DNA from 2 places in the Pseudomonas sp. H11T01 genome. Region 1 is predicted to be linked to the other one. Evidence: riboswitches for the same ligand, from Rfam matches in the RefSeq annotation. Region 1 holds a riboswitch; the other holds the start of a gene.
What was found. A riboswitch is a leader RNA that binds a small molecule or an ion and turns the genes downstream of it on or off. The one in region 1 is predicted to bind cobalamin.

Region 1 (5,989 bases):
CGGGCCTGACCGATCAGCAATACCAAACCCTGCAACGCTGGTTGGCGTCCGGAGCGCCCATCGACGAGCAAGGTCTGGTTCCCAGCGCCCAGGAAGCGTTGCAGATCGTTCAATGGGAAAACCTGCTCAATGCCCCTGGTGCCCGGCAAAGCCTGGTCGGCCGCTGGCTGTTCGAGCATTGGTTTCTCGCTCACCTCTATTTCAAGAACGGCGAGCCGGGGCATTTCTTCCAATGGGTGCGCTCGCGTACGCCGCCGGGGCAGCCGATTGATCTGATCGCCACCCGTCGTCCGAACGACGACCCGGGCACGCAGGTGTATTACCGCTTGTGGCCGGTGCAGGGCGTGATCGTGCACAAAACTCATATCACCTTTGGGCTGAGCGCGGCGAAGTTGGCGCGGATCAAAACCCTGTTTTACAGCGGTAACTGGCAGGTCAATGCGTTACCGGGTTACGGGCCGGAGCGCAGGGCCAACCCGTTTGATACTTTCCAGGCGATTCCGGCGCAGGCGCGTTATCAGTTCATGCTCGATAACGCCGAATACTTCGTGCGAACCTTTATTCGTGGCCCGGTCTGCCGCGGGCAGATTGCCACCGATGTGATTCGCGACAACTTCTGGGCCATGTTCCAGGCGCCGGAACATGACCTGTACATCACTGATCCCGCCTACCGTGGCAAGGCAACGCCGTTGCTGGCGACGCCAGGGCAGAATGACGATGTCGGCAGCGTTTTGACCTTGTGGCATGACTATCGTGACAAGCGCAACGAATACGAAGCCCTGCGCCGGGACACCTACGCCGAAGCGCCGGCACCGAGCTGGTCGACCCTGTGGGCTGGCAATGACAACGCTTTGCTGAGCATCTTCCGCCACTTCGACAGCGCCTCGGTGAATAAAGGCCTGATCGGTGACGTGCCGCAAACCATATGGCTGTTCGACTATCCGCTGCTGGAGCGCACGTATTACCAGTTGGCGGTCAACTTCGATGTGTTCGGTAACGTGTCCCATCAGGCCCAGACTCGCCTGTATTTCGACCTGATCCGCAACGGCGCCGAGCAGAACTTTTTGCGCCTGATGCCGGCCGATTCCCGGGCCGGTTACCTCGACGATTGGTACCAGAGCAGTGGCAAGGTCAAGATGTGGCTGGACTATGAAAGCATCGACAACGACAAGCCCACCGCACTGAAACTGGATGAGAAAGACCCGAAACGCGATTTCGCCAACCAGCTGCTGGTGCGTTACGGTGACTTGAACGCCAGGCCTGACCCGATCAATCGCTGTGACGGGGCGTACTGCTCGCGACCGAACATCGATCCGGCCCTGCAAGACGCCGAGCAGGCCTTGAGCCGCCTGACTTCGCGCCCGGCCGCCGGGCTCAATGTCATCGATCAGTTACCAGAAGCCACGATGCTGCGCATCGAGACCCAAAGCGGCAAACGCGAAATCTACAGCCTGCTGCGCAACCGCGCCCACAGCAATGTGGCGTTCCTGCTCGGTGAATCGCTGCGTTATCAACCGGGGCTGGACACATTGACCCTCTACCCGGGCGTGCTCAGCAGCTACCCGAATTTCATCTTCAACATTCCTGCCGAGCAGGTCCCTGAGTTCGTTGCGCGGATGGAGAACGCCAAGGACGCCGATCACTTCGAGAAAATTGTCGACCGCTGGGGCATCCGTCGCAGCCATCCGCAGTTCTGGCAGTACTTCCATGACCTGACCGAATACATCCGTGAGACCGAGCCGGTGGAGGCGGGCGTGCTGGACATGAACCGCTACGAAAATCTGTAATCGATTCGCTGGCAGCCCTGACGGCGGCCGGTTCTTTCCCGACTTAAATACTAGGACTTTGTCCGGCGCGATGATTGGCGTAAACTGCGCCCAAGCCTGCGAGGAGTTTCCATGACCGCCATAACCATTACCGACGCCGCCCACGATTATCTGGCCGATCTGCTCTCCAAGCAGAACACCCCAGGGATTGGCATCCGAGTCTTTATTACCCAGCCTGGCACCCAATATGCCGAAACCTGCATTGCCTACTGCAAGCCGGGCGAAGAAAAACCGGAAGATACCGCGCTGGGGCTCAAAAGCTTCACCGCGTATATCGATTCCTTCAGCGAAGCCTTCCTGGACGATGCCGTGGTTGATTACGCCACCGATCGTATGGGTGGCCAACTGACCATCAAGGCGCCAAACGCCAAAGTTCCGATGGTCAACGCTGACAGCCCGGTCAACGAGCGCATCAACTATTACCTGCAAACCGAAATCAACCCGGGGCTGGCCAGCCACGGCGGTCAGGTCAGCCTGATCGATGTGGTTGAAGACGGTATTGCTGTGTTGAAGTTCGGCGGCGGCTGCCAAGGCTGCGGCCAGGCTGACGTGACCTTGAGGGAAGGCATCGAGCGCACGTTGCTTGAGCGTATTCCCGAGCTCAAAGGTGTACGTGACGTCACCGACCACACGCAGAAAGAAAACGCCTACTACTAAGGCGTTCGCTGCAAACAGAAAAAACGGCGCCCGTGAGCGCCGTTTTTTTATGGGTGAAAGCCAGACTGCACTGAACCCTGTGGCGAGTGGCCGGGCGGCGTTCCGTTTGCTCCCGCTGGGGTGCGAAGCAGCCCTAAAATCTGCAACTGCGGTTTGTCAGGTAAAACGCATTCGCTGGATTGCGAGGACTTCGTCCTCGATCGCGGGCAAGCCACGCTCCCACATTTGACCGCGTACTCCTGTGGGAGCCGAGCTTGCCCGCGATGGCGTCCTAAGGCCTGTACAAATGCGCATGCCCGGCGCGATACAACGACGACTCGCTGAAATTGTCACTGGCCAACACTCGGCCCACCAGAATTAGCGCCGTACGGCGAAATCCCTTTGCCTGAACCTTTTCAGCGATATCCGCCAGCGTACCCACCACCCAATCCTGATCCGGCCAGGTGGCGCGATGAATCACCGCGATCGGGCAGTCCACGCCGTAGTGCGGGACCAGCTCGGCGAGGATCTTTTCCAGATGATTGACCCCCAGATGAATCGCCATGGTGGCCCCGTGCTGTGCCAGGCTGCCGAGTTCTTCCCCGGGCGGCATCGCGGTTTTGTCGGCGTAGCGGGTCAGAATCACGCTCTGGGACACGTCCGGCAGCGTCAGCTCCGCGCCCAGCAGGGCTGCGCAGGCGGCCGTAGCAGTTACGCCGGGGATGATTTCAAAAGGAATATTCAGCTCGCGCAAATAGCGAATCTGCTCGCCAATCGCGCCGTACAGGCTCGGGTCACCGGAATGCACCCGGGCCACGTCCTGGCCGTTGTCGTGGGCAGTCTTGATCAGTTCGATGATCTGTTCCAGGTGCAGCTCGGCGCTGTTGACCACCCGTTCTGCCTGGTGGCCTTCAAGCACAGCAGCGGGCACCAAGGAGCCTGCATAGATGATGACCGGGCAACTGCGGATCAGCCGCTGGCCTTTGACGGTGATCAGCTCCGGGTCGCCGGGGCCTGCGCCGATAAAGTAGACGGTCATGGCTGTTTCCTGTGCAAAGTCGTGTTGGCAACGCTTCAGATGAAGATTGCTCATGATCAAGGGTGGAGATTATCGGGGGTTTTACGGCGCAGACGCCAATGCAAGGGTGGCCTGGGCGTATTTTTGTCGCGTGATCAGCAGTTTGGCGGGGTTTGGCGTCAGCTGTTCGGCGAGAGCTAAAGCAGTGCTTTCGGCCACACCGTAGCAACCCGTGCGTTCAAAGGCGATCTCTGAGCGGTGACTGAGTCGGGGTTCGTAGGCAGCGAGTTGCGTGCTACTGAAGAACGTCAGCGGCAGCGCCAATTGCTCGGCCAGTTCGAGTAGGCCAGGTTCATCGCGTTTCAGGTCGATACTGGCCAGGGCCCGGATCGCTCGAAGCTCAATGTGATGGGCCTGCAAAGCCTGATCGAGCAGCGCCCGTAGCGTGCTGGCGGGGCAGCCACGCTGGCAGCCCAGGCCGACCACCAGGGGCGGCGCTGTGCTGATGTCGGTCATGCGCGGTATGGGCCTTCGCTTTTGCGACGGAACAGCCAGGCGCTGATCAGGCCCAGGGCCAGCCAGAACGCGGCGTTGGTCAGTTGCGAAGCGATTTTGAATTGTGCTTCGAGCGCTTCCGGCGCCAGGCTGGAATGCACTTCTGGTTGTGGTGCGCCAATGATGTGCGGTACCGCCAGAATTGCCACGCCGAGAATCTTCAGCAGCCAGTGCTTACCGAACACGATCAGCGCGATGCCGACGGCTGTCGAAGACGCTGTACCGATCCACCAGATCTGCCGTGACGCAAGGTCCGCCGCAGCGGTGCCCGGCAATTCAGGTGGCAAACCCAGGGTTGGCGCCAGCACGAAAGTCGCGTAACCGGCCAGGCCCCAGAGCAAACCCTGAGACGTGCGATTCGGTGCGCGCAAGGTATAGAGGCCCGCGAGCATCAGGGCGAAACCGACCGCCACCACCAGATTGCCACCGGTGGTCGACAGTACGCGCTGCCAGCCGTCTTCCGGCTCCCAGGCTTCGGCGTCGTGGGTGTGACCGGCCATGGCGCCTTCAGCATGTTCGTGAACTTCGGCGGCTGGGGCCTTTTCATAGGTTTCCGCCTGGAGAATCAGCGGCGCGACCCAGAAGCTTTGCAGCAGGGTCAGCAACAGGGCTGCAAGCAGCCCGGTGAAACCTGCGGTTTGCGCAATACGCTTGATCATGTAGGCAGGTCTCAATGACACGGGAAGGCGGAGCTGTGACGGGTGTCGTGGGCCGCGTTGTGCACCGCATCAATGTGTGAGAAACCGGCGAAGTACACCAGGCTCGCGCCCAGGATCGATGCGCCGATAGCGGCAATCAGCCGTTGGCTCAGGGTGGAGGTGGTGCTGGTGGTGCCTGCGTGGCGAGTGCTGCTGATGATCGACATGGCGCTTCCCTCTGGTGTGTCAGCGGGTGAATCGAGCGCATGAAAACCCCGCGAGACAGGCACGCAGAGGTTCAAACAGCGCCCGCCCACCGCGGGTTTGTTATTTCAGTATTGCGGGCCGGTCTCCGGGCTCACGAGGGGTTTGGGCTACTGCCTTCACCTGCAAGAATCGCCTTCCCATGCCGAACTGCTGGCACAGTGGATCTGACTCTTCGCTCGCTTACCGTTGCGGGGGCAGCACCGGACTGATCAAGGCTTTGAGTAAAGCACATGACGCACCGGTTTCCCGTTTCACCCTGTGAAGGGCACCCGTAACAAGGTGTGAAGGAGAACATGCGCGGGGGATGGGCGTCAATTGGCAAAGGTTCTCACCTCAAGATTGCGCCGGCCCCTTGTGGCGAGGGAGCTTGCTCCCGCGCCACAAGGGGATCGCAATCACTTTGCGGACATTGACCCGCCTTGCGGCACTGCGTAGCCTTGCGCTTTCGAGGTTCTTCGGCGTTCTCGCCGAAGCTAAGAAGGGAACGCGGTCAATGCCGCGGCTGCCCCCGCAACTGTGAACGGTTCCGTTTCTGCCATGCCACTGCATACTCTTCCTATAGGGCGTCTACCCATAGGGCGAGCGGGAAGGCGTAGAAATCGCCAGTCGAAAGACCGGCACACCGTCAGCCAGGAGACCTGCCTCGTACCAGATTCTCACTACAACCGGGCGGGGTGATCCGGTGGCGAAATCTTCCGCGCCCACGTTCGCGGTTGTCGTCCCGTATGCCCGCCACCTTGCCAAAGGGCATCCGATGAAAACACTGGCCAAACTTCCCGTCACCATCGTTACCGGCTTCCTCGGTTCGGGCAAAACCACGTTGCTGCGGCACATGCTCGATAACGCCCAGGGCCGCCGCATCGCGGTCATCGTCAATGAGTTCGGCGAGCTGGGCATCGATGGCGAAATCCTCAAGCAATGTTCCATCGGTTGCACGGAAGAAGAAGCCAGCGGCCGCGTCTATGAACTGGCCAATGGTTGCCTGTGCTGTACCGTCCAGGAAGAATTCTTCCCGGTCATGCGCGAACTGGTTGCCCGTCGTGCTGATC
Region 2 (5,989 bases), on a different contig from region 1:
GGCGATGGCCCGGTGCCGTCCGAGACTTGCAGCGTGGCGGTTTCACCACAGGCTGCAAGCCCTCCGGTGAGGACAATGAGGAGGGCAAGTTGAGGCTTGAGCATGCTGAACTCCCTATGACTGCACTGATGTAATCAGTAGAGGAGCATCGCTGCCGGTTGGTTCAACGTTTCAGCCGCGTGCCTCTTTGAGCAGTACGGCAATGCCGGGATAATAATTGCCGGATTCGTTGCGCAACTTGCGGTAGCCATAGGGGAAATACCAGGCCACAGCGCAGGTGTGTTCCTTTTGCAGGTCGTCGACCATGTCCTGGAGTTCTTCCGGGGTGGCGCTCTGTTGGGCCTTTTGTGGCGCCACGAACAGGCAACCCAGCTTCAGGTCACTGGCGTAGCTGATTTTCTTCGCATCGCTAACGATGTCGACCAATGCTTGCGTGAGATTCAGGTTATTGACCCGTGGCCAGCGTTGGGTGGCCTGGATGTAGACCCGTTCTTCCTGGGTGGCGATGAAGAGGTCGGCCCGCCCGTTGCGATTGCCGTCTTCCTGCTGTTTCTTGGTCGCGGCTTGTTCCAGAGTCACCATTTCCGCCATCCAGGCGGCAGCTGAGAGCAGGCCAATGTTGGCGCGTTCATCGAACCAATAAGGGGATTCGTTATCGCCTCGCATCTGGTTGTAGCGATCGATACAGTCAAACCAACGCTCCAGCACCGGGCGCAGGAACTCCAGTTTCGGATTGCTGATGATCATGCCTTGCATGTTGCTCACCCTTATTCTTGTAATGTTAGTGTTGTGGCTCTTTGATATCACTGCTTTCAGTGTGGCACAAGATTGGCGTCAGTTTTTTGATCGACGGCACACAATCGTGGTTGAACGTCCCGGGTTTAATTGACGCTCCACCCCCAACCCTCTAACCTTCGCGACTTGTTTCAGGTGCTCTGTGGCCGACGGTCGACAGAGTGAAACAGGGAAGCCGGTGAGTGCGCGTTCTTTAACAGAACGGGCAGCGATCCCGGCGCTGCCCCCGCAACGGTAAATGAGTCAAGACTGTGCTTTGTGCCACTGTGTCGAGTGTCGACATGGGAAGGCGTGCGGTCCGGGGTAAACCCACTCATGAGCCCGGAGACCGGCCTGATTCATCCAACGGCATCACGGTGGGCGATGCCAGGCTTAATGCCGTCTATTTCTATTCCTGCCCCCCATTATCCACCCTAGTGGAGAGCTGCCATGACTGAATCCCCCGATCGTGACGAACGCCATCTGGCGCGCATGCTGCGCAAAAAAGCCGTCATCGACGAGCGCATTGCCAACTCACCAAACGAATGCGGATTGTTGTTGGTGCTGACCGGCAACGGCAAAGGCAAAAGCAGTTCCGCCTTCGGCATGCTTGCCCGGGCCATGGGTCACGGCATGCAATGCGGCGTAGTGCAGTTCATCAAGGGTCGCAACAGCACCGGTGAGGAGCTGTTCTTTCGACGCTTTCCCGAGCAAGTGCGCTTTCACGTGATGGGCGAAGGCTTTACCTGGGAAACCCAGGACCGTCAGCGTGACATCGCTGCGGCTGAAGCAGCCTGGGAAGTGTCCCGTGAACTGCTGCGAGACCCGGCCATCGGCCTGGTGGTGCTCGACGAATTGAACATCGCCCTCAAGCACGGCTATCTGGACCTGGACCAGGTGCTCAGCGACTTGCAGGCTCGCCCGGCGATGCAGCATGTGCTGGTCACCGGCCGCGGCGCCAAGCCAGAGATGATCGACCTGGCCGATACGGTCACCGAAATGGGCGTGCTCAAACATGCGTTCCAGGCCGGGATCAAAGCGCAAAAAGGCATCGAGCTGTGAGTATTCAAGCATGAGTGATGCACGTCATTGCCCGGCGGTATTGATCGCCGCGCCGGCTTCCGGTCAGGGCAAGACCACCGTGACCGCCGCGCTGGCCCGTTTGCATCGCAATCAGGGACGCAAGGTTCGGGTGTTCAAGTGTGGTCCGGACTTCCTCGACCCGATGATTCTCGAGCGCGCCAGCGGTGCGCCGGTGTATCAACTGGACATGTGGATGGTCGGCGAACAAGAAAGCCGTCGTTTGCTGTGGGAAGCGGCGGGCGAGGCTGACCTGATTCTGATCGAAGGGGTCATGGGCCTGTTCGACGGCACGCCGTCCAGCGCCGATCTGGCGCGGCACTTTGGTGTGCCGGTGCTCGCAGTGATCGACGGCACGGCCATGGCCCAGACCTTCGGCGCCCTGGCCTTGGGCCTGGCGCGTTATCAGCCGGACTTGCCGTTTGCCGGTGTGCTGGCCAACCGTGTTGGCACCTTGCGCCATGCGCAATTGCTCGAAGGCAGCCTGACCGAGGGCCTGCGCTGGTATGGTGCGTTGTCCCGGGAAACCGGGATCGAACTGCCGAGCCGTCACCTGGGCCTGGTGCAGGCCAGCGAATTGAATGATCTGGACCTGCGCCTCGACGCGGCGGCCGACGCCTTGGCCAGCAGTTGCGAAGTGGCGTTGCCGCCTGCGGTCGAGTTCGCTGCGCCTGACGTTGTAGTCGCGGAACCCTTATTGGCCGGAGTACGGATTGCCGTGGCCCGCGATGAAGCGTTCGCGTTCACCTATGGCGCGAGTCTGGACCTGCTGCGGGCGATGGGCGCCGAGTTGCTGTTCTTCTCGCCGATTCATGACCGTGAATTGCCTGAGGCTGACAGCGTGTACCTGCCGGGCGGATACCCGGAATTGCATCATGTGGCGCTGGCGGAAAACGCCACGATGCTGGCTACGATCCGCGCACACCATGCTGCCGGTAAGCCGTTGCTGGCTGAATGTGGCGGCATGTTGTACTTGCTCGACTCCTTGACCGATGTCGAGGGGCAACGCGCCGAACTGGTGGGATTGTTGGCGGGCGACGCGGTGATGCAAAAGCGTCTGGCGGCGTTGGCCTTGCAGGCGGTTGATCTGCCGGAAGGTTCGTTGCGCGGTCACACCTATCACCATTCGCTGACCAGTACGGAGCTGGAGCCGATTGCCCGTGGCCTGAGCCCTAATGGTGGACGGGGTGCAGAAGCGGTTTATCGTGACGGTCGAATGACCGCGTCCTACGTGCACTTCTATTTTCCTTCCAACCCGTCGGCAGTGGCCGCGCTGTTTGCGCCTGATCCAACATGACTGACAACGCATTTTCTGCGCACGAACGCGCGGCGGTCTACCGAGTCATCGGCGAGCGCCGCGACATGCGCCACTTCGCTGGCGGCACCGTCGAGCCTGAACTGCTCAGACGCCTGCTCGAAGCCGCCCATCAAGCCCCCAGTGTTGGCCTGATGCAGCCGTGGCGGTTTATCCGCATCACCGACCGTCCATTGCGCGGCAAGATCCAGCAACTGGTGGAAGAGGAACGCGTGCGCACCGCCGAGGCGCTGGGCGAACGGTCCGACGAATTCATGAAGTTGAAAGTCGAAGGCATCAACGACTGCGCCGAAGTGCTGGTCGCCGCGCTGATGGATGATCGCGAGCGGCATATCTTTGGTCGCCGGACCTTGCCGGAAATGGACATGGCCTCGTTGTCCTGTGCCATTCAGAATCTCTGGCTGGCATCCCGCGCCGAAGGTCTGGGCATGGGGTGGGTGTCGTTGTTCGAACCCCAGGCTCTGGCTGATCTGCTCGGCTTGCCGGCCGGGGCCAAGCCGCTGGCGGTGTTGTGTCTGGGACCGGTGAAAGCATTTTATCCGGCGCCCATGCTGGTGCTCGAAGGCTGGGCGCAGCCGCGTCCGCTGAGTGAATTGCTGTATGAGAATTATTGGGGAGTGAGTCAATGAGTGTGGCGTTGTTGAGTGTCGCTGCGGTTGCGCTGGATGCGCTGCTGGGCGAACCCAAACGCTGGCATCCGCTGGTGGCGTTCGGCCGTTTTGCTGATCGCATCGAGCAACGTTTCAACTCCGGCGGCCGTGGCTGGCGCAGCCATGGCGTCACCGCCTGGGTGCTGGCGGTTCTGCCGCTGACTCTGTTAGTGACGGCCTTTTCCTGGCTGCCCTATGTCGGTTGGCTGGTCGAGATTCTTGCGCTGTATTGCGCCCTTGGCCTGCGCAGCCTCGGCGAGCATGTCGAGCCGGTCGCTCAAGCGTTGCGCAGCGATGACCTGGACGAAGCACGGCGGCGAGTGAGTTATCTGGTCAGCCGTCAGACCAGCGAGCTGGATTCAACAGAAGTCGCCCGGGCCGCCACCGAATCGGTGTTGGAAAACGGCAGCGATGCAGTGTTCGCCGCGTTGTTCTGGTTTGCCGTCGCCGGAGCGCCGGGCGTGGTGCTGTATCGCCTGAGCAATACCCTGGACGCGATGTGGGGCTATCGCAATGAACGTTTCGAACGCTTTGGCTGGGCTGCGGCGAAGATCGACGATGGGCTCAACTATATTCCTGCCCGTCTGGTTGCCCTGACCTACGCGCTGTTGGGCAAAACCCGTCTGTCATTGAAATGCTGGCGGACTCAGGGCTCCACCTGGGACAGCCCGAACGCCGGTCCGGTGATGGCGGCGGGCGCAGGTGCCTTGGGCGTCGAGTTGGGCGGGGCGGCGATCTACCACGGTGAACTGCATCAGCGTCCGCAACTCGGTGAGGGTGCGCCGGCTGACGCCAACTCTATCGACCGAGGCTGGCAATTGGTGCAGCGTGGTGTGTGGTTGTGGCTGCTGATTCTCTGCGTGGGAGCTGAGTTCTATGCTTGAGCACGGTGGGCGGTTGCGCAAGGCAGCGCTGCACTACGGCATTGCCGAAGCCGATTGGCTGGACCTGTCCAGCGGCCTCGCGCCCTGGCCGTGGCCGGTACCGGAAATTCCGCTGCGGGCCTGGGCGCGCTTGCCGGAAACCGATGATGGTCTCGAACAGGCGGCCTGCGAGTATTACGGTGCGGCTCAAGTGCTGCCGGTACCGGGTTCGCAAGCAGCGATTCAGTTGCTGCCGCGTTTGCGCCGCGCCGGTAAGGTGGGCGTGCTTTCGCCCTGTTACGCCGAGCATGCCGAGGCCTGGCGTCGTGGTGGCTACATCGTGCGGGAAGTGCTGGAACAGGAAGTTGACTTCTTTGTCGACCACCTCGACGTGCTGGTGGTGGTCAACCCGAATAACCCGACTGGCCTGAGCCTGACCCCGGGGCGCTTGCTAGATTGGCATGCGCGATTGGCGCAGCGCGGTGGCTGGCTGGTGGTCGATGAAGCCTTTATGGACAACACACCGCACTTGAGCCTGGCCGCGCATGCCAATCAGGTCGGGTTGATCGTTTTGCGTTCGTTCGGCAAGTTTTTCGGCCTCGCCGGTGTACGGCTTGGCTTCGTGCTGGCCGAGCGCAAACTGCTCAAGTTGTTGGCCGAGCAGGTCGGACCATGGGCGGTCAGCGGGCCGACGCGGGTGGTGGGGCAGGTTTGCCTGCGCGATACGGACGGGCATGCCCGGCAACGCCAGCGCAGCGAAGAGGCCAGTCAGCGTTTGGCGCAAGTACTTGAGCGCTATGGCCTGAAACCGCAAGGTGGTTGCGCCTTGTTCCAATGGCTGATCACCGCCCGCGCTGAACAGTTGCACGAGTTCATGGCCCGACGCGGCATTCTGCTGCGCCTGTTCACCCACAACAGCAGCCTGCGTTTCGGCTTGCCGGCCGATGAAGCCGATTGGCTGCGCCTCGAGCAAGCCTTCGAGGCCTACACCAAGGAAGCGCCATGACCACGCTGATGGTGCAAGGCACCACTTCGGACGCCGGTAAAAGTACGCTGGTAACGGCGCTGTGCCGCTGGCTGACCCGCCAGGGCGTCAGCGTCGTGCCGTTCAAACCGCAGAACATGGCGCTTAACAGCGCGGTAACGGCGGACGGCGGCGAAATCGGTCGTGCCCAAGCGGTGCAGGCTCAGGCCGCCAATCTTGAACCGCACACTGATATGAACCCGGTGCTGCTCAAGCCCAACAGCGATACCGGCGCACAGGTGATCATTCATGGTCGCGCGGTGACCAGCATGAATGCCGTGGC

Region 2: another riboswitch for cobalamin. It lies ahead of cobO (cob(I)yrinic acid a,c-diamide adenosyltransferase); the one in region 1 lies ahead of ACN1C3_RS03110 (CbtB domain-containing protein).

The regions. Positions count from the first base shown of each region.
Region 1 is NZ_JBLYED010000002.1:122,254-128,242, reverse strand. Features, by position in the region: gene ACN1C3_RS03135 (fatty acid cis/trans isomerase) at 1-1,787, shown strand, start outside; gene nfuA (Fe-S biogenesis protein NfuA) at 1,899-2,483, shown strand; gene cobM (precorrin-4 C(11)-methyltransferase) at 2,755-3,501, opposite strand; gene ACN1C3_RS03120 (cobalamin biosynthesis protein) at 3,583-3,996, opposite strand; gene ACN1C3_RS03115 (CbtA family protein) at 3,993-4,694, opposite strand; gene ACN1C3_RS03110 (CbtB domain-containing protein) at 4,706-4,900, opposite strand; cobalamin riboswitch at 4,999-5,228, opposite strand; cobalamin riboswitch at 5,372-5,601, shown strand; gene cobW (cobalamin biosynthesis protein CobW) at 5,695-5,989, shown strand, end outside.
Region 2 is NZ_JBLYED010000004.1:244,177-250,165, reverse strand. Features, by position in the region: gene ACN1C3_RS07430 (PQQ-dependent sugar dehydrogenase) at 1-104, opposite strand, end outside; gene ACN1C3_RS07425 (hypothetical protein) at 172-756, opposite strand; cobalamin riboswitch at 912-1,147, shown strand; gene cobO (cob(I)yrinic acid a,c-diamide adenosyltransferase) at 1,225-1,836, shown strand; gene ACN1C3_RS07415 (cobyrinate a,c-diamide synthase) at 1,847-3,151, shown strand; gene bluB (5,6-dimethylbenzimidazole synthase) at 3,148-3,798, shown strand; gene cbiB (adenosylcobinamide-phosphate synthase CbiB) at 3,795-4,703, shown strand; gene cobD (threonine-phosphate decarboxylase CobD) at 4,696-5,688, shown strand; gene ACN1C3_RS07395 (cobyric acid synthase) at 5,685-5,989, shown strand, end outside.